DNA from 4 places in the Rhizobium sp. S96 genome. Region 4 is predicted to be linked to each of the others. Evidence: predicted binding sites of a transcription regulator. Region 4 holds the regulator's gene; each other region holds the start of a gene.
What was found. The regulator LexA, encoded in region 4, represses DNA repair genes until DNA is damaged. The targets are predictions, from matches to a motif close to TGTTCNNNNTGTGTTCNG.
Positions count from the first base shown of each region.

Region 1 (5,078 bases), on a different contig from region 4:
GCATACGACGCCAGTGAAAATTGGCGGGCGCGCCATCCGGTACGTCAATGGCAAAGGCGTCCACTGGCTCCGGCCTTTCCAGGAGGCGGACGGGTCTTTCGTTGCGTGACGGGGGAGGATTCCCTTTCCTGGCCTTTGACGCAGACAAGGCGTCGATGGCGGGAACGGCAAGAACCGCCCTTTCTGGCAGATGGCTTTCGCGCAGCTGGAAGGATTGAAGACAGTCGGCGCCAAGCCTTGCGGAGACGCGATCGACAAAGGCGGCCAGCGATGCATACTTCTGCTTGTGTCCTTCGAAATCGCTTTGCGTCGTATCGAAGGCTTCGTAGCGCAGGACATTGAGGCGCAGGATTTCAAATCCATAGCCGGCATCAAGATCGTCATATACAGCCTGCAAACGTTCTGTGAAAAGGGCAGCGATGCGCCTGGGTTCACGCAGCGGCTGGGCTGTGCCGGCGGAGATTCGGAAAACTCGACCATCGACACGGAACAGGACAAGTTCGAAAATGCGTCCGCCAGCGCCACGAGCCTCCAGCGACGGTTTCAGTGCCAAAGCGATCTGATCGGTAAGCGCGAGAATATCTTCTTCCGCGCCGATCGGCTCCATCAACCGGCGTTCGGCCGAGAGGCTGGCGACCGGCAGGCGTGGCGAAATTGGTTCCTCGTCCGTGCCTAGAGCCTGATCTAGCCGAAGAAGCACTGTTGCTCCAAAACGGCGCGCAAGCGGCGCACGTGGTGTTTCCATGAGGTCGCCGACATATTTCAAACCCATTTTTCGGAGCAAGGCGACGGTATCGTCGGCAAGGCGCAGTGCTGTGACGGGGAGAGGGGCGACTACACGCTCAGCCTCTATTTCATCAATGACGCCACCCTGACCGAAGCGACTGACGGCCCAGGAGAGGCCGGGCGAGGAGGTGATGGCGCCGCGGACGTCGAGTCCCATTTGAAGGAGCCGCGATAGAATATCCTTGAGGAGAGCCTTCTCGCCACCGAACAGATGGGAGCAGCCGGTAATATCGAGAAACAGGCCATCCTTGCCGTCGAGTGCGACGAGTGGCGTATAGCGATCGCACCAATCGGCGATGCCTTCAAGAAGGCGCAGGTCGGCGGCAGGATCTTCTTCGATTACTTCGAGCGTCGGGAAGATGGCGCGGGCTTCGGCAACGCCCATGCTCTTACGAAGGTTGATCGCTTCCGCGGCTTCGTCGAGCGCCGTCAGCCGCATGCTATTGGCGTAGCGGCCGGAGCAGACGATGGGTGGAGCCTTAGGACGATCATGCAGACGCCAGGAAAGCCCCCATCTTTTTCTTGATATCCGGTCGGTCGGCAGATGCGGGAAGTTCAGCGCCAGAATGCGCTGCGCGCTTGGTTGGAACGCGAGTGTCGGCTGATGGGCGGACAGGGAAAAACCGGCGGTCATGGGGGTTCCACTCCAGAAGAACGGAGAGCGGAGCCGGATTGCGGCTCTTCTCCAGGGTGAGGCGAAAGATCGGATTGCCGATGCTGCCGCCCAGCATCGAGCCATCCGGCATTGGCCGCGCCCGGGTTGACGCGGGTTCGGCCAGGAAGCGGAAAATGGCGCTGCTTGCCTCTTCCTCTCCCGCTTGCCGCAACAGGAAAAGCGGGCGCCCGGAGGACTTTGTCCGCAGGTTGAGTCGCCGGCTTTCGGTCAGTCCAAAGGGCTTCGGATTGCCGCGAACCTCTAGAATGGTGGCAGGAAACACACCGCTGGCAACGGCGGCTTCCGCGAGCCACAGCGCATCTTCCAATTTGCGCGGTGTCGCATGCAGAAATAGCCGAGGCTCCAGGCCGAAATCCTGCAGTCCGACGGCGTAGGGGCGTCCCGCCTCGATCGAGGCCACCGTATCCGCGATCCAAAGGATCGGTAGTTTGCCTCGTCCTTCCTCCTCATCCTGTCGCTGCAGCATGGCAGCGAGCGCCAGAACGAACCCGCTGCTTGCACCTGCATTGCGCAACAACCGGGTACGGACTTCGGTCAGGCCGTCGCGCGGTACGCCTCCTTCCAAGGCGTCGTCGATATCAGGTATTCCAATCGAAAGACGAAGCGTGTTTTCGGATTTTTCTTCCTTGAAACCGGCTTCAGCCAAGGCTTCGCCTTCCGCTGCAGCCAGGGCCGGTATCGGTTTTCCTTCAAGCTTTGCAATGGTTTCGCGGAGCGCAAAAAGACGCTCGCGCGTCACGGCCGGCTGTGCCATGACGTTCTCCAACTTTCTAATGTTCCTGTTATGTTCCTATAGATTCCAAAGGTCGGCCGAAGAGTCAACAGCCATATGATGTGAATTTATTCCTGCCTTTGATTCCGCTCTCGAAAATCGTGCGTAAAGGTTCTATATGGGCCGCAAAGGAAGGGAATTTTTATGGCCCGCATAGACCAGAGCGATAATTGGCAGGACCGCCACGCTCCGACGATCAGCACTTTCGAGTCTCTGGCGATGGAAGCTTACAGCCATCTGCCGGACGAATTTCGTGCGCTGACCACCAATCTGACGATCGAGATCGAAGACTTTCCTGATGACGACGTGTTCGAGGACATGGCGCTGGAAACGCCGTTCGACCTGCTCGGGCTTTTCGAAGGGCGCGGGATTTCGGAACGTTTCACCATGGAAACCGGCGAATTGCCGAACCGTATCCGCCTCTACAGGCGCCCGATCCTCGATTACTGGGCCGAAAACGACGAAACGCTGGGCGATATCATCACCCATGTTCTGATCCACGAGATCGGCCACCATTTCGGCCTCAGCGACGACGACATGGAGCGGATCGAGGAAAGTGCCGAGGAAGCCGCCGAGCGGTAGGCTTTACCTTATTGCTCGGAGAGTTTCATATCCGGGTGATAGTCCTTGCCTTCAACGTCTTTGACGATTGCCTGGCCAGCCATGACCTGGCCGGTTTGCGCATTGAAGGTGAGCGAGGGCGATCCGTGCAGAACCCAGCCCTTGTTGAGGGCATCGGTCACGCGATGGCAGAACGCGGCATCGTCCTGGCCGGTCAGAAGGCGGTAAAGCTTCATAAAATCGTCTTTCATTTCGCCGTTTGGCGCTCTGCGATCAGGCGGGCTTTATGAACCAGACTTTCGGCCTGGACAAGATGCAGCCGCTCGATCATCCGGCCATTGGCGTCGATGACATTGAGCCCATCGGTGGCCGGATCAGCGAAGGCGGCAATGATCGCTTCCGCCTCGGCGACGGCTGATGCGTCCGGACCGAAATGGCGGTTTGCCGCCTCGATCTGCGCCGGGTGGATCAGCATTTTTCCGTCAAACCCCATGGCGCGGGCCTCGGCGCATTCGGCGTCGAAGGCAGCTGCATCCTTGAAATCGTTGAAGACGCTGTCAATCGCGTCGAGGCCGTAAGCGCGCACGGCAAGGATGACCTGCATCAGCCACGGCACGAGATAGGTGCGGCCCGGCTGCGGCAGTACCCCTGTTTCCTTGCGCAGGTCGTTAAGGCCCACGACGAAACAATCCAGCCTTGAGCCCGCGGTTCGTCCCGCTTCGGCGATTGCTGCGGCGTTCAGTATGCCGCGCGGCGTCTCGATCATCGCCCATATGCGGAGGGTTTCGGGGGCATCGGCATCGGCGAGGAAATCGCTGACCGTCATGACATGCTGTGGCTCGTCCACCTTTGGCAGCAGCACCGCATCCGGCTCGAGCGCGGCAACCAGCTCCATATCGGCACGGCCGAAGTTGGAGGAAAGCGCATTGACGCGGATGATGCGCTCCTTGCCCTGAAGCGGCGCGCCGGCGAAGAAGGCGGCCAGATTTTCCCGTGCCTCGGCTTTCCGTTCAGGTGCCACGGAATCCTCGAGATCGAAGATCACGGCGTCGCAGTCCAGCAGGCGGCTCTTTTCAAGTGCGCGAGAATTGATGGCTGGAACGCTCAGCACCGAGCGCCGCAAACTCATTGAACGGGTCAGGGGATCTTGGCTCATCACGAATGTGTGCCAAGCTTTGTGACAGCTGGCAAGACAACAAAAAGCCATGCTCATCTTGCAGAGAAGGAAATGAAGGACCACATTCCTTTCCGAAGAAAGGTTTTAAACCCATGCAGAATATCCGTGCCATCTTCCTCTTGCTCGCAGGCATCACCGCCTTTGTTGCACTGGCGCTTCTCACCTTTTCGGTGACGCTCGCCGTCGGCGGCATCCTGACGGTGCTTATGGTTGGCCGCGCGCTTTCGATGAAGATGAAACCGGCACCGATCCGCGCTACGGCTAAGGCAAAGCCTCGCTCCGGCGAAACCATGCGCATCTGGAACGACGGGCGCGGCACGATCATCGATCTCTGATCAACATCGGCCCTGCATTAAATTTTTCCGAAGCTGTCGGCTTGCGCCATTCTCCTGCGTCCTTGAAGCAGCAAGGCATTTTGTCTGCTTCAAAACCCAAGCGAATGGAGGACAAGCATGGATACCGATACCCAGACGAGCAAAATGACGTTGCCGCCTGTGAAGAACAGCCTTCTGCCTTACATCACGGTCGATGGCGCCCTGAAGGCTGCGGAATTCTACAAGCAGGCTTTCGGTGCCGAAGAAGCCTATGTCGTTCCCGTTGATGAAAACGGACGGACGATGCATGTTCATCTCTATATAAACGGCAGCTCGCTCATGCTGAGCGATGCCTACCCCGAACACGGGCATCCGTTCCAGAAGCATCAGGGCTTCTCGCTGCAGCTCATCGTCGACGACATCGATTTCTGGTGGGATCGGGCAGTTGCTGCCGGTGCGGAGGTCGTCATGCCTGTCGAGCTGATGTTCTGGGGCGACCGCTATGGCCAGCTGCGCGATCCGTTCGGCGTCAGCTGGGCAATGAATGCGCCGGCCAAGACGAAATGACGCATAGGGCTGGCTTCGCCGAATCCGCGAGGCCAGCGCCATGGCGCAAATTTTCCTTCATTTTGGCGGAAAACTGGACTAAACGCTGATCAACACACTACGTCTGCTGAAATTGGAGGCCAGGCCATGGATAAATTCGTAAAGCTGACGGGCGTCGCTGCCCCTCTGCCGGTCGTCAACATCGACACCGACATGATCATTCCGAAGGATTACCTGAAGACGATC
Region 1 is NZ_JAUDRY010000010.1:154,073-159,150, forward strand. Features, by position in the region: gene QTL94_RS12940 (Y-family DNA polymerase) at 1-1,282, opposite strand, end outside; gene QTL94_RS12945 (ImuA family protein) at 1,275-2,216, opposite strand; gene QTL94_RS12950 (metallopeptidase family protein) at 2,379-2,816, shown strand; gene QTL94_RS12955 (DUF1737 domain-containing protein) at 2,825-3,031, opposite strand; gene QTL94_RS12960 (HpcH/HpaI aldolase/citrate lyase family protein) at 3,043-3,951, opposite strand; gene QTL94_RS12965 (hypothetical protein) at 4,065-4,307, shown strand; gene QTL94_RS12970 (VOC family protein) at 4,425-4,853, shown strand; gene leuD (3-isopropylmalate dehydratase small subunit) at 4,980-5,078, shown strand, end outside.
Region 1: a site for LexA is predicted at 2,237-2,254, ahead of QTL94_RS12945 (ImuA family protein). Genes of this name have one in related genera too.

Region 2 (5,078 bases), on a different contig from region 4:
GAGCGACGACTTCGTTCCGGCGACGTAGCCGATGCGTCCGGATATCCAGCCCATTGTTCGCGCGGCATCAAGCATAGTCTTGCCGCCGGTCAACGGGATGGCGATCAGCTGACCGAGCAGGATCACGGCTTTGAGCGGCACCGGCAGAACCCCGACGATCGCGGGGCGGCCGAGCGTCTGGCTCTTCCGCCGGATATGCGTGTTCGATTGATCTCGTGCGCGGCGATACTGATAGGCGAAGCTCAGGCGCTCTGGCGGGATCGTTTCATACACAAATGCATCCGAGACCCAGCCAGTGACAAGACCGGCACGGCGCACGTCGGCGTAAAGCTTGGAGTCCGTGCCGCCCGTGTAGCGCATCGCTTCGTCGAACCAGATGTTATGCGTCTTGAAGATCGAAAGCTCCGCCAGCCAGTTATTGGTGACGATCGTGACACGATCGGTCGAATTGAGGGTCGCGAGCTGCTTTGCGCGCGCCTCCTTCTGGGCGTAGCGGGCCTCGACGTTCTCGTACATTCGTTGCTGGATATAGGAGAGTTTGGCTTCGGGCGGACGCGAACGCAACGGTGCGCCGAGAAGGGCTGCATTGCTCCGGCGATAGCCGTCGATCATGCGGACCAGCCAGTCTTCCGCAACCTCCTCGTCGTCGTCGACGAACAGCAGGAGATCGGCGTCTGCGGCGATCGCTTCCTTGGCCGCGCGATTTCTGCCGAAAGGAATGCCGAGTTCCGTCTCCAGGACATAAAGGAGGTTAGAATTCGGGAAGTTCCCACGGTTGGCTTCCATAACGGCAGCGGCGGTCTGCTCCGTATCGTTTTCGACAATCAGAAACGTCACCGTGCAGTTGTCCGGAATAGTCATTCCTGCCCAGGAGCCGAGAAGCGCATTCAGCATCTCTGGCCGACGACGCGTCAGCGACGATACGAAAATCTTCAAGTGCTGTTCAGCTCTCGACATGGACCTATTGTTACCCGTTTGCACTATTGTTCATTCAAGCCGCCTTGTTTTTTAGGCGATCTCAGGAAACCCGTAAACATCGCGACGGCGCTATACAGACATATAGACCGCGTTCAGCCGCTGCGCTTCGCCCTCGATGCTGAATTTTTCCATCGCATGCGCGCGGGCTCTTGCCGACGCCGCATGTCGCCGGTCGGCCTCGTCCATGAAGCCTGCCGCGGTGTCGGCCATGGCTTGAAGGTTGTCGCGCGGTATGATGACGCCTGTCTCGTTTTCGCCGGTGACCAGCAGTTCCGGGAAGGCGCCAACATCCGTGGCGATCACGGGAACGGCAGTTGCCATGGCCTCGAGCGGGGTCAGGCCGAAGCCTTCCCAGCGCTGAGGCGCGATGAAAAGGTCGAGCGTACGGTACCAGTCGTTGATGTTGGTATGCTCGCCGACGAAGAGCATGCGGTCCGCCAATCCTGCGGCGGCGACGCGGTCCTTGAGGTCGTTCTCGAAGCTGATGTGCTGAGGCGTAGCACGCCCGGCAACGATGGCGATCCAGTCCGGCCGGGTGGGCAGCACGCGGATCATGCTGTCGACGAAAAGGTCGGTTCCCTTCTGGTGGCGGACGCGTCCGAAGCAACCAATGACATTCTTGCCGACGTCGAGCCCGCAGGCGCGCTTTGCCTCTGCCTTGTCTGCCGGGGGCGAAAATCGGGCGGTGTCGATGCCATGCATGACCACGCTGTTTGGCACTTCCAGATAGTCCGCGGTCCGGCCGCTGGTGGCGATGACGGCATCCATCCTGGAGACCAGCCATTTCGTCCAGCCGCTGTGGCGGCGCTGCGAAGCGGACGTGAATACGATCTTCAGCTTCATGCGCAGGATATCGCGCATGAAGATCGCCGGCAGCATCTCGATATTGCGGCGCGCATGCCAGATGCGGAAGCGCCGGCCGCGAGGTGCCGTCCAAAGTTGGAGGAGGTCTCTGAAACGGATGTGGGGCAGATCGACCGGCAAGCCGGGTCCCAGTGCCGCAACCCTCTGGCCGAGGGCGCGCTGCACTGGAATGAGCTGGATGATGGTCGACGTGACGCCGGAGAGCCGCTTCTTGAAGTTCGGCGCTATGATCTCGACGTCAGCAATATCGACAACAGCTGCTTGGCGGCGATCTGCCAATGTCCATCAGCCCCAGGTGATGGCGAGCACTTCGTAGGCCTTGGAGCCGCCCGGCGCGTTGACTTCGATCGAGTCGCCGACCTCCTTGCCGATCAGCGCGCGGGCGATCGGGGAGGAAATGGAGATGCGGCCCTGCTTCACGTCGGCTTCCTGGTCGCCGACGATCTGGTAGGTCTTTTCTTCCTCGGTGTCCTCGTCGACGAGCTTCACCTTGGCGCCGAACTTGATCGTGCTGCCGGACATCTTGGAAAGGTCGATGACTTCAGCGCGTGCGGTCAGATCCTCAAGCTCGCCGATGCGGCCTTCATTGTGGCTCTGCGCTTCCTTGGCAGCGTGATATTCGGCGTTTTCCGAAAGGTCGCCATGGGCACGGGCTTCTGCGATTGCCTCGATGATACGCGGGCGCTCTTCCTGCTGGCGCCAGCGCAGTTCTTCCTGCAGCTTGACAAACCCACCCTGCGTCATCGGTACCTTATCAACCATTTTCCTGTCCTTCAGTCCCTGTATCCGCTTAGGCGCAGACACAAAAGAAAACAGGTCCCGAAGTGGAACTTCGGAACCGTGCTACATCGTCATTGATTTGGGGTTATAGCAGATCGCCGCCGCGAATTTCCAGAAAATTCGATAACCTGACTTGCAACCTTCGGCGGCTATTCGCGCAAAACTTGAAAATCATCAATCGCAACGGCGTTTTCTTGACTGTTAGCGACGGAACATATAGTGAACATAGGCATGAAGAAGTCCCTTGAAGAGCGTTTGGCCATCCTTTCGGATGCGGCCAAGTATGATGCCTCCTGCGCTTCCAGCGGCACGACGAAGCGCGATTCCGGAACGACCGGCGGGCTCGGTTCGACGGAGGGTGCCGGCATCTGCCACGCCTATGCGCCGGATGGACGATGCATTTCGCTGTTGAAGATACTGCTGACCAACTTCTGCATCTACGACTGCGCGTACTGCATCAACCGCTCGTCCAGCAATGTGGAGCGGGCGCGGTTCACGCCGGAAGAGGTTATCTGGCTGACGCTGGAGTTCTATCGGCGCAACTATATCGAGGGGCTGTTCCTGTCCTCGGGGATCATCCGTTCCTCCGACCACACGATGGAGGAGATGGTACGGATCGTGCGCGAGCTGCGCACCACGCATAATTTCCGCGGTTACATCCATCTGAAATCCATTCCCGAGGCCTCGCCGCATCTAATCGAGGAGGCCGGGCTTTATGCCGACCGTCTGTCGCTCAACATCGAGCTCCCGACCGATCGCGGCATCGCCCAACTGGCGCCGGAAAAGAAGCCGGCCAGCATTCGTCGCTCGATGGGCGATCTCCGATTGAAGATCGAGGCGGCGTCCGAGCCGACATTGCAGACCAAGCGGCGCAAGCGTTTCGTGCCGGGCGGGCAGAGCACGCAGATGATCGTTGGGGCCGACGGGGCCAATGACGCGACGATTCTCGGGACCAGCGCGCAGCTTTATGGAAGCTATGGGCTGAGGCGCGTTTACTACTCGGCTTTCAGCCCCATTCCCGACTCTTCGAAGAACCTGCCGTTGATCAAGCCGCCCTTAATGCGCGAGCACCGGCTTTATCAGGCGGACTGGCTCTATCGCTTCTATGGTTTCGGGATCGACGAGATCACGTCCTCGCAGGACGGCGGGATGCTCGACCTCAATCTGGACCCGAAGCTTGCCTGGGCGCTCGGCAACCGCAGCGATTTTCCGGTCGATATCAACAAGGCGCCGCGCGAGACCCTGCTTCGGGTGCCGGGGCTGGGGACGAGGACGGTGAAATCGATCCTCTCGGCGCGACGCTTCCGAAAGCTGCGGATAGAGGACCTGACGCGGCTCGGTGTGTCGATCAAGAAGGTGCAGGCGTTCATTTCAGCCGAGGGCTGGTCGCCGCGCCGGCTGATCGACCGGCCGGATCTGAGGGCGATGTTCGACCCGAAGCCGGAACAATTGTCGTTGCTGTGATGATTACCGTGTTGCTGGAGGGCCGGGGAGAATTGGCCGAGTGGCGCGACGCGGCGCGGCGGCTGGCTGCCTCGGGTGTCGCGCCCGAGGAGATCGAATGGCGGGAGCGGTATCGCGAGACGGATCTGTTTGCGGCGCCTGATACCGTACCGAAGCTGCCGGCGCTCGAAGCTTCCAAGCCACTGACGGTGCCGCCCGCCTTCATCGGGCTTGCGGAGGCGGTGATCTGCCATAGCGATCCGATGCGGTTTTATCTGCTCTACCGGCTGCTTTGGCGGCTGCAAAGTGATCGCTCTTTGCTCGACGTCGCCTCGGACGAGGACGTGGCGAGGGCACGCGCGATGGACAAGAGCGTGCGGCGTGACGCTCACAAGATGACGGCCTTCGTTCGGTTCAAGGAGGTGGGGTCGGGGATCTCGCTCAACGGGCGGCGGAAGTTTCTCGCCTGGTTCGAGCCTGATCATCACATCGTCGCCCGCAAGGCGCCGTTCTTCCACAAGCGGTTCAACGACATGGACTGGGTGATTGCGACGCCCAGGGGCTCGGCTGCCTGGGATGGCGAGAAGCTGACTGTCAGCCATGATCCGTGCGAGAAGCCCGATCTCACCGATCCGGCCGACCAGCTGTGGCGGACCTATTACGCCAACATTTTCAATCCGGCGCGCCTGAAGGTGAAGGCGATGCAAGCGGAGATGCCGAAGAAATACTGGAAGAACCTGCCCGAGGCCGATCTCATTCCGGGCATGATAGCCGACGCGGAAAGCAAGGTTCTGGCGATGGCGAAACGCCAGGCGAGCGAGCCGCTGCCGTTTCACGACCGGCTGCAGGAAGCCGCGCGCCGGGTGCCCGCAGCACCTAGGGCGCCGGTGGGCACGCTGGCGGCGCTTCGTGAGGAGGCGGCCGTCTGCACCCGCTGCCCGCTGCACGAGAAGGCGACGCAGACGGTGTTCGGCGAGGGACCCGAGAATGCAAACGTGATGTTCGTCGGTGAG
Region 2 is NZ_JAUDRY010000012.1:156,398-161,475, forward strand. Features, by position in the region: gene QTL94_RS15565 (glycosyltransferase family 2 protein) at 1-936, opposite strand, end outside; gene QTL94_RS15570 (glycosyltransferase family 4 protein) at 1,048-2,121, opposite strand; gene greA (transcription elongation factor GreA) at 2,128-2,604, opposite strand; gene QTL94_RS15580 (putative DNA modification/repair radical SAM protein) at 2,854-4,086, shown strand; gene QTL94_RS15585 (UdgX family uracil-DNA binding protein) at 4,086-5,078, shown strand, end outside.
Region 2: a site for LexA is predicted at 2,831-2,848, ahead of QTL94_RS15580 (putative DNA modification/repair radical SAM protein). Genes of this name have one in related genera too.

Region 3 (5,078 bases), on a different contig from region 4:
AGGGCACGCCGGTCACCCAGGTCGACATGCGCCGCATCGTCGATGGCGTGAAGGTTTCCGAACGCTGGCGCACCACCGAACAGGTCGAGCGTGCCTTCGTCGAGGACGTCAATCACCAGTTCCTTTATGAAGATGGCGAAGGCTTCCACTTCATGAACCCGGAGAGCTATGATCAGGTCGTCGTCGACGTCGACACCATGGGCGACCAGAAGGCCTACCTCCAGGAAGGCATGACCTGCATTCTCTCCATGCATGAAGGCATCGCGCTGGCACTCGAACTGCCGCGTCACGTTACCCTCGAGATCACCGAGACGGAACCGGTCGTCAAGGGTCAGACGGCCTCGTCCTCCTACAAGCCGGCCATGCTGTCGAACGGCATCCGCACCCTGGTACCGCCGCACATCAACGCCGGTACGCGCGTCGTTATCGCAACGGAAGACAATTCCTACGTCGAGCGCGCCAAGGACTGATTTTCGTCAGATCGCAATTCAAGAAAAGCCGCGTTATCTCTAACGCGGCTTTTTCTATGTGCACTCCACCAAACAAAAAGCGCCAGCAAATGCCAGCGCTTTTCTTATTCTCAGGCAGCGCGCGGCAACCGGGAGGTAACCGCGCGGCTCAGTTTAGTAATAGTTGCGCGGGCAACGTGCTTCGTAACGACGACCGTATCTGTCGCGGTATACGCAGTAGCCCCGGTTTTCAGTCGAGCGGCCGATCAATGCGCCAACGAGACCACCAGCTACGGCGCCAACGGCAGCACCACCCCAGCTGTGGCTGATCGCGCCACCAATGATGGCACCGCTACCGGCGCCAATCGCCGTACCCTGCTCGGTCGGTGTGCAAGCTGCAAGTGCGCCGACCAATGCGCCAATGAGAACGATTTTCTTCATCATGACATAGATCTCCCAGGTTTTTTTGGGGCGCCTAGATGCGTCCCATCAGCAGAAGAATAACAATAATTACAAGAACTAGCCCCAAACCACCGGAAGGTCCATAGCCCCATGCGCGGCTGTAACCCCAATTTGGTAGGGCGCCGATCAAAAGCAGAATAAGGATAATGAGAAGTATGGTTCCGAGCATGTTTCGTAGCCTCAGCGAATTTCGAGTTTCAATGAACATGAAACACGCTTGTCACATTTTTGTTCCCGACCACCGTCTGCGCATCAAGCGATATCCGGGCGCGGCTAATTCTTAACGGCGACTAGCCGAATTGTGCGGGAGGGACAACTTTTCCACCTAATCATATGGTTAAAAAACAATTTAAATACAATATGTTGCCGTGAACAAATGCCGAAAACGCGAAAGTCGCTGATTCGTCGTCCGTTTGTTCCGTTTTTGATCAAGACGTTAATCGCGGCGTAAAAAACACCGCTCGCTTGCCAGTCACATCAGTAAAACCCAGCCGTAGCTGAATCAGCATTGACATGGCTTGGTAGCGTTCGAACACCCGCAATGCGAGAATCTTGAGATTCAGCATCTTGTGGAAAAAGTGATTCAAAATCAATACTTAGCCGTGAACAAACACTGAATCATCTGGAGTCATCGATTCGTCGCTGATTCGTTCTCAAGCTGTTCCGAATCGGAATACGCGCATTCTGCAAGCTATTCGCGCATCCATTCAGGACATCAAATTCAAAATCGACCCTTGCGTTTGGGTGGCTGGCTGTCCATGTGTGGTGTGCTTCAGAGAGGAGCTGAACGACCCTCGGGACATCCCGCTTACCTTCAGGACCAAGAAACTGACATCGCAGCCCATGATATTGTCCGGGCGCGGCGTGACCGCGGTGCTCGGACCCACCAATACCGGCAAGACGCATTATGCCATTGAACGCATGGTCGCCCATGGTACCGGCGTCATCGGCCTGCCGCTGCGGCTGCTGGCTCGCGAGGTCTATACGCGTGTCGTTGAAAAGGTAGGCGTTCAGAACGTCGCCTTGGTGACGGGCGAGGAAAAGATATCGCCCCCCAATGCACGATTTTCCGTCTGCACCGTCGAGGCCATGCCGCGCGAGACGAAAGCGGCCTTCGTTGCCATCGATGAAGTGCAGCTGGCGGGTGATCTGGAACGCGGCCATATCTTCACGGACCGCATTCTCCATCTGCGCGGCCGTGACGAGACGTTGCTGCTTGGCGCTGGCACCATGCGCCCCATCCTCCAGCAACTCCTCCCTGGCATCACCGTTGTCGAGCGGCCCCGCCTCTCGCACTTATTCTACGCCGGCCAGAAGAAAATCACGCGCCTGCCCCAGCGTTCGGCCATCGTCGCCTTTTCCGCTGACGAGGTCTATGCGATCGCCGAGCTTATTCGGCGCCAGCGCGGCGGTGCGGCAGTTGTTCTCGGCGCGCTCAGCCCGCGAACGCGCAACGCTCAGGTCGCCCTCTACCAGGCGGGTGACGTCGAATATCTCGTTGCGACCGATGCCATCGGCATGGGCCTCAATCTCGACGTCGATCACGTGGCCTTCGCGCAGGACCGTAAATTCGATGGCTACCAGTTCCGCAATCTCAACCCAGCCGAGCTTGGCCAGATCGCGGGCCGCGCCGGGCGCCATGTGCGTGACGGTACCTTTGGCGTCACCGGACAGGTCGAGCCTTTCGACGACGAGGTCGTCAACCGCATCGAGTCTCACCAGTTCGACAACGTCAAGGTGCTGCAGTGGCGGACGAAAGACCTCGACTTCGCCTCGATCCAGAGATTGCGGACCAGCCTTGAGACCGCGCCACGCGTATCAGGGCTGACGCGCGCGCTTCCGTCCGTGGATCAGCAGGCATTGGAGCAGCTGTCGCGCTATCCCGAAATCACCGACCTTGCCACCACGCCCGAACGCGTGGAAAAGTTGTGGGAAGCCTGCGCCCTACCCGACTATCGTCGTATTACACCGGCACAACATGCCGATCTTATATCCACCCTCTTTTCGGATCTTGTGCGCTATGGCACGGTAAACGAGAACTTCCTTGCCGAGCAGGTGCATCGCGCTGATCGAACAGACGGTGAAATTGACACGCTTTCGGCGCGAATCGCGCAGATAAGAACGTGGACCTATGTGTCGAATCGGCCTGGTTGGCTTGCTGATCCGACACACTGGCAGGAAAAGACGCGGGAAATCGAAGATCGATTGTCCGATGCGTTACATGAAAGGTTGACGAAACGCTTTGTTGATCGCAGGACATCTGTGCTCATGAAGCGCCTGAGAGAGAATGCGATGCTGGAAGCAGAAATCAGTGTAAATGGCGATGTCTTCGTTGAAGGACATCATGTGGGACAATTGTCGGGATTCCGGTTCACGCCTGTTTCGGGAGCGGATGGACCAGACGCCAAGGCAGTTCAGACTGCTTCGCAAAAGGCGCTTGCTCTTGAATTCGAGGCGCGCGCCGCGCGTCTGCATGCGGCTGGCAATGGCGATCTGGCAATCAGCTCGGATGGCTTGATCCGCTGGCTCGGCGACCCTGTTGCGCGCCTGGCGGGCAGCGATCACATCATGCGACCGCGCGTTCTGCTGCTTGCCGACGAGCAGCTGACGGGCAATGCTCGTGATCACGTGGCTGCTCGCATCGAGCGCTTTGTGAACCATCACATCAGCACGGCTCTGAAGCCGCTCGACGATCTTTCGCGTGCCGAGGATCTGCAGGGCCTCGCAAAGGGTCTCGCCTTCCAGCTGGTTGAGAATCTCGGCGTTCTGTTCCGTCGCGACGTTACAGAAGAAGTGAAGTCGCTGGATCAGGATGCGCGCGCATCGATGCGCCGCTATGGCGTTCGTTTTGGCGCCTACCACATCTTCGTTCCTGCGCTGCTGAAGCCGGCACCGGCCGAGCTCATCACCCTCCTCTGGGCGCTGAAGAACGACGGTCTCGACAAGCCGGGCTACGGCGACCTCATTCCGGTTCTGGCCGCCGGCCGCACCTCGGTTGTCACCGACCCTGGTTTTGAACGCACCTTCTACAAGCTTGCCGGCTTCCGCTTCCTCGGAAAGCGTGCGGTGAGAATCGATATCCTCGAGCGTTTGGCCGACATCATTCGTCCGCTGCTGCAGTGGAAGCCCGGTCAACCCAACCGTCCGGAAGGCGCCTACGACGGCCGGCGGTTTACGACGACGACGGCGATGCTCTCCATTCTCGGTGCGACGCTCGACGACATGGAAGAAATCCTGAAGGGACTTGGCTACCGCGCTGACGCCGTCAAGGCCGAGGAAGCAGCTGCCTATCTCTCCACCCAGAATGCTTCGTCCACGCCACCGTCCGATAGTGCGACGGAAGAGACGGCTGACAAGGCTGATCACGACGATGCGGACAGCTCAGCGGAAGAACCCGCCGCGGAAGCCAGTGCAACGGAGGCTGTTGCCACGCAACAAGACGCCGCCGAGGCAACCGACGCTGCCGAGACCGAAGAACCGAAGCCTGTTCTCCTTTGGCGCCTCGGTGGTCGCAACGACAATCAACGCCAGCCGCGCAATCACGGCGAGCGTCGTGGTGGTCAGGGTCAAGAACGCGCCCAGGGCCAGCGTCGCCAAGGTGGCGAGGGCCGAGAAGGCGGTGAAAACCGTGACGGCAACCGCCAGCACCGCGGCAAGGACGGCGGAAAGCCGCAAGGACGCGGTGATCGCAACGAACAGCGCGGCGATCGCCAGGACCGTGGCGACCGCAAGGACAGAAACAACAATCGCGGCGGCCCGCAGCCGCTGCGCTTCGAGGCAAAGCCGCCACGCAAGGAAAAGCCGATTGATCCGGATTCTCCTTTCGCCAAGCTCGCTGCCTTGAAGGAGCAGATGAAGAAGTAACCAATGAGCGGAGAAAGACAGCCATCCGGCGATTCGCGGCAGCGCATCGACAAGTGGCTGTTTTTCACGCGCATGGTGAAATCGCGCTCGCTGGCGCAAAGCCACATCCAGGCGGGCCACGTGCGCATCAATGGCGACCGCGTCGCCCAGCCCAGCCATATGATAAAGACCGGCGACAAGGTGGAAATCGCGCTTGAACGGCGCGATCTCGTCCTTGTGGTCAAGGCGGCGGGAGATCGGCGCGGCCCCTACGAAGAGGCCAGACTCCTATATGAGGATCTGACGCCACCTCCGGACGAGACG
Region 3 is NZ_JAUDRY010000010.1:212,445-217,522, reverse strand. Features, by position in the region: gene efp (elongation factor P) at 1-470, shown strand, start outside; gene QTL94_RS13230 (YMGG-like glycine zipper-containing protein) at 624-893, opposite strand; gene QTL94_RS13225 (DUF3309 family protein) at 925-1,080, opposite strand; gene QTL94_RS13220 (helicase-related protein) at 1,755-4,775, shown strand; gene QTL94_RS13215 (RNA-binding S4 domain-containing protein) at 4,779-5,078, shown strand, end outside.
Region 3: a site for LexA is predicted at 1,560-1,577, ahead of QTL94_RS13220 (helicase-related protein). Genes of this name have one in related genera too.

Region 4 (5,078 bases):
GTGTGATGCGTGACGCGATAGTCGAAGTCCTTCTTCTGCGCGGCGGTCGGCAGTTCGCCGTAGAGCAGCAGGTAGCAGACTTCGAGGAAGTCACCGTGCTCGGCCAATTGCTCGATCGGATAGCCGCGATGGAGCAGCACGCCCTCGTCGCCATCGATGTAGGTGATTTTCGATTCACAGGATGCGGTCGAGGTAAAACCAGGATCGTACGTGAAGGAAGCGGTGTTTTTGTAGAGGGCGCCGATATCGATGACGTCAGGGCCGATCGTGCCGCTTTTAACGGCAAGGTTGACCGACTTGTCACCGATTTTCAGTGTTGCGCTTTGATCCGTCATTCTGATCCTCCAAACTGGCGGGTGGCGCCATAAAAGCGCCATAGGGTTAAGCGTCGTCTGCGATAGCTATATGATCGCGGGGTTAATGCCAAGTTCTCTTGACGCCATTTTGTGCATCGCAGTATCAACTTTTAAGCACTACAGCGATGCCCGTCACGCATAGCAGAAGCCAATGATAATCCTTGTCTTTTCCGATCATTGATCAGCCTCTTATTTTAAATCGATTATTGTTGCGCTCGCGCTCAAGAGCTTGCATTCTGGTTGCAATGGCGGCTTATTTCGAGGCGCAATTGCATGTCGGAGTTGAAAACGATCGAGGCAATGCCGACTGCTCAGAGCGCAGATACATCTGCGCGCCTGCCGATCAAGGGGGCAGCCGACCTTCGTGCCAAATCGACGCAGCTCCAGCTTACCCAATCCCTGAGACCCTGGCGGTCGCGGGTTGCAGGTCGAGCCTCCGGATACTGGCCGCATGTTCGCGTTGCGATGTCGCAGGAAGCCGAACATGGCTGGTACTTCCTGATGTCGCCGGTTCTTTTCGGCAGCGGCGCGATTGCCTGGTTTCAGTTCGACGCCGATCCTCCGCTCTTGCGGCTTTGTGCCTGGCTGGCAGTCTTCGCGGTGATTGCCTTGGCACTAGGGCCTGCGCGGCCGATCGCGCGCAAGGCGGCGCTTGCGGTCCTGCTTGTCGTGTGCGGCATGCTGTCGAGCCAGGTCGAGACATGGCAGGCAGGGACAGTAATGCTCGATACGCCAGTGACGACCACGGTCACCGGCCGCGTCGAGCGCAGGGAAGGGGACGGAGAAGGTCGGTGGCGCTATATCGTTGCTGTTGCTGGTACCCGCGAACCGACACTTGGCCGACCTCCAGAACGTGTTTCGCTCGTGGCGCGCGGCGCCTCCACGCCGTTTGAAATCGGGCAGTGGGTGACCGGACGTGCTCGCCTGACCCCGCCGTCAGGCCCAGCCCTGCCGGGCCTGGATGACTTTTCGTTCGGAGCCTATTTCGACGGCGTCGGCGCGAACGGTTTCTTCTATGGCGCACCAACAGCGACCGTGGCACCCGAGACCGGCGATAAGCGGCAATTTCTGGCGGAGGGGATCGAATATCTATACGGCCTCAGAAGCACGATCGGAGACCGCATTCGATCCATTCTCCCCGGTGACACCGGCGCCTTTGCAGCCTCGCTTGTCACCGACGAGAGACGTGCGATCTCCCGCGAGACGACGGCCGCCCTAAGACAATCTGGACTCGCTCATATTGTCGCGATTTCAGGGCTCAACATGGCCCTCTCCGCCGGCATCTTCTTTGTTGGTTTTCGAATGGCGCTCAGTCTCCTGCCATCGGTGGCCCAAGCCTACCCGACGAAGAAGATCGCCGCCGCCGGCGCTCTCGTGGCGTTGACCGCCTACTACATGATTTCCGGCTTTGCCGTGTCGGCTGAGCGGGCATACATCATGATGATGATCATGCTGGTTGCGGTCCTGTTCGATCGACCGTCGATAAGCCTTCGCAACGTCGCCTTGTCAGCGCTGGTGATCGTGATGCTGTCGCCGTCGGAGGTCCTGGGTCCCAGCTTCCAGATGTCCTTTGCGGCGACGCTGGCGCTGGTCGCCGGCTATTCCATCTGGACCGGGCGAAGGCCGACCGACAACGCCTTTCTCAAGCTGCCATGGGTCATGCCGGTGGTCGCCGTCGCACGCTTCTTCGGCGGCATCGTGCTCACCTCCATGATCGGCGGTTTTTCGACGGCGTTGTTTTCGATTGAGCATTTCCATCGGCTGAGCTCATACGGCTTGCCGGCAAATCTCATGGCGATGCCAGTCATATCCTTCGTTGTCATGCCCATGGGCATGCTTGCGATGTTGCTGACGCCCTTCGGTCTCGATGTGCTGCCGTGGAAGATCGCCGGCCTCGGGCTCGATGTCGTCATCGGGATCGCCAAGCTCGTGTCGTCCTGGGGTGGCAATGTCGATATCGGGCGCCTGCCGTCCTGGTATTTCCCGGTAGCGGTTCTCGGATTTCTGGTCCTGACTTTGCTGCGAACGCGTTTGCGCTATCTGGGCGCCGCCATCGTCGGTATCGCGACATTCACGGTGGCGTTGCTGCCTTCATTGCCCGCACCTGATGTCGTTGTTGCGGAAGACGGATCCCTGGTGGCAATTCTGCGCGGAACCCGCATGGCCTCCAACCGGGAGCGCCCGCCCGACTTCATATTCGGCCAGTGGCAGCGAGCCCTCGCCGCCGAAGAGCATCAGCCTCCGGCGTTCATCAAGGCCACACTTCCCAAGAAGACGAAGGAGCGCAACGACCGGTCATACGCTCTGTCGTTTGACGAACGGCGATCCGCGCTCCGCACGATGCGCAACGCCGCAGCGAACGGCTCGGCAAACAGTTTCGTCTGCGTTAAAGGCGCCTGGTGTATCGCCACCCTCGACAACGGCTATATCGTCAACGTCATCGAGGATTTGGCCTATCTCGGGCCGGCTTGCGACGCCGCCGATATCGTCATTACCCCGGCCCGCATTCGTCTGCGCGAATGTCGGTCGGGCGCAATGCTTATTACCGGCCAAACTTTGCGTAGAAGTGGCGCGGTCGAAATACGCATCGATCAGCAGGGCGCGCCCGTCCTGACAACGACGTATGATGGCCTATCACGCCCATGGCGCATACATCGCGCCTATGACTGGCGCAGCGGCACCTTTGACGTCGCCGTTAGTGATAACGGCGAATAAGCCCCACGAGCTTTCCCTGGACCTTCACGCGATCGGGTCCGAAGATGCGCGTCTCGTAGGCGGGATTGGCAGCTTCGAGCGCAATCGATGCGCCCTTGCGGCGGAACCTTTTCAGCGTCGCTTCTTCGTCGTCGACCAGTGCCACGACGATATCGCCCGGATTGGCCGTATTGCCATTGCGGATGATGACCGTATCGCCGTCAAAAATTCCGGCTTCGATCATCGAGTCGCCCTTGACCTCCAGCGCATAGTGTTCGCCTGAGCCGAGCATGTCGGCGGGGACGACGATGTCATGCGTGTTATTCTGGATTGCCGAAATCGGCACACCCGCCGCGATCCGGCCCATGACAGGCACGGAAACGGAATTGCCGTTGTCGGTACTTGGTGCCGGCTTGGCCGGTGCCGGAGGCGTGACCAGCTGAGGCTTGCCAAGGCTCCCTTCGATGACGCTCGGCGAGAAGCCGCGTCGTTGAAGGCTCGGATTGTAGGCCTCCGGAAGCTTGATCACCTCGAGCGCGCGTGCCCTGTTCGGCAGCCGGCGAATGAAGCCGCGCTCCTCGAGCGCCGTAATGAGCCGGTGAATGCCGGATTTGGACGCAAGGTCGAGCGCATCCTTCATTTCATCAAAAGACGGGGGCACGCCTGACTCCTTCATTCGCTCGTGAATGAAGAGGAGAAGTTCCTGTTGCTTGCGCGTGAGCATCGAAGTCGGACCCCAGGGTTGTGAAACAAAGCCAGAACAGACACTATATGTTCCATATGTGTTCCGCAAGTGGCTAAATTTTCGTAAAACTTGGCTCTGAATTGTCCGGTTTTTACACTTCATTCGATCTATGAGGCGGTAGCCTCTTGCATTGTCTCGCTTAGCAGCGCACATCATTCGCGATTTCGGGAGAGGATCTGCCATGAGTGAAGCTCATCCGCTGGACCACGTGGTGCTGCCCGTCGCCAATATCGACCTTGCCAGGGAGCGTCTCGGCAAGCTTGGGTTCACCGTCGCGGCGGATGCGCGCCACCCGTTCGGAACCGAAAACGCCTGCATCTTCTTCGCCGACAAAACATACCTCGAGCCGCTCGGCATCGCGAGCGCCGATGCGTATGAAACGTCGGTCAAAAAGGGCAACGTCTTCACTGCGCGCGATCGTGCTTTTCGCTTCCGCTGCGGCGATGACGGTCTCTCGGCAGTGGTCTTCGGCACCGCCGATGCCGATCGAGATCACGCCCGCTTCCACGCCGACAGGATAAGCGGCGGCGAAATGCTGCAGTTTGCTCGGCCGATGAAGATGCCGGATGGTTCCGAGACGACCGCAGCCTTTCGGCTTGCCTTTGCCGCCGATCTTCGCGCCCCTGATTTCTTTCTGTTCACCTGCCAGCGGATCAATCCTCTGCCAACGGACCGCAAGGCGCTTGAGACACATGTCAACGGCGTGACCGGTATCGCCGAGATCGTGCTGGCGGCACCGGATCCGAAGGCGTTCGCCACATTCCTGCGTTTTGCCTCCGGCGTGGCGTCGGTGCGGGAGGAGGCGTTTGGTATCAGCCTTGCCACTCCGAACGTGCGCATCAGCATTTTGTCGGCGGATGGGTTGAATGCCTATTTCGATCTCGTCGCGCCCAGCGCGGATCGCGGTCTGCGTGGGGTCGGCATTGTCTACAAGGTTGCTGATCTCGCCGTGACAGAAGCACATTTGGCTGCTAACGGGATCACTTACACGCGTAAGAACAATCGAATTCTGGTGAAGGCTGCGTCCGGGCAGGGCGCGCTCTTCGCCTTCGAGGAGAAACGATGAGCCAGACAAATTCCGAAGTAGCCGTCGGCCAGGGTACCAGCCAGGTGGTGTTTTCGAACGCCGGCAAGCTCTCGCTGATCGCCGGCCCCTGCCAGATGGAGAGCCGTGATCATGCGTTCATGATTGCCGGCGTGCTGAAGGAACTCTGCGACAAGCTCGGCATCGGTCTCGTCTACAAGTCGTCTTTCGACAAGGCGAACCGCACGTCGCTGTCCGC
Region 4 is NZ_JAUDRY010000015.1:127,199-132,276, forward strand. Features, by position in the region: gene gltA (citrate synthase) at 1-335, opposite strand, end outside; gene QTL94_RS18205 (ComEC/Rec2 family competence protein) at 630-3,071, shown strand; gene lexA (transcriptional repressor LexA) at 3,052-3,774, opposite strand; gene QTL94_RS18215 (VOC family protein) at 3,977-4,861, shown strand; gene kdsA (3-deoxy-8-phosphooctulonate synthase) at 4,858-5,078, shown strand, end outside.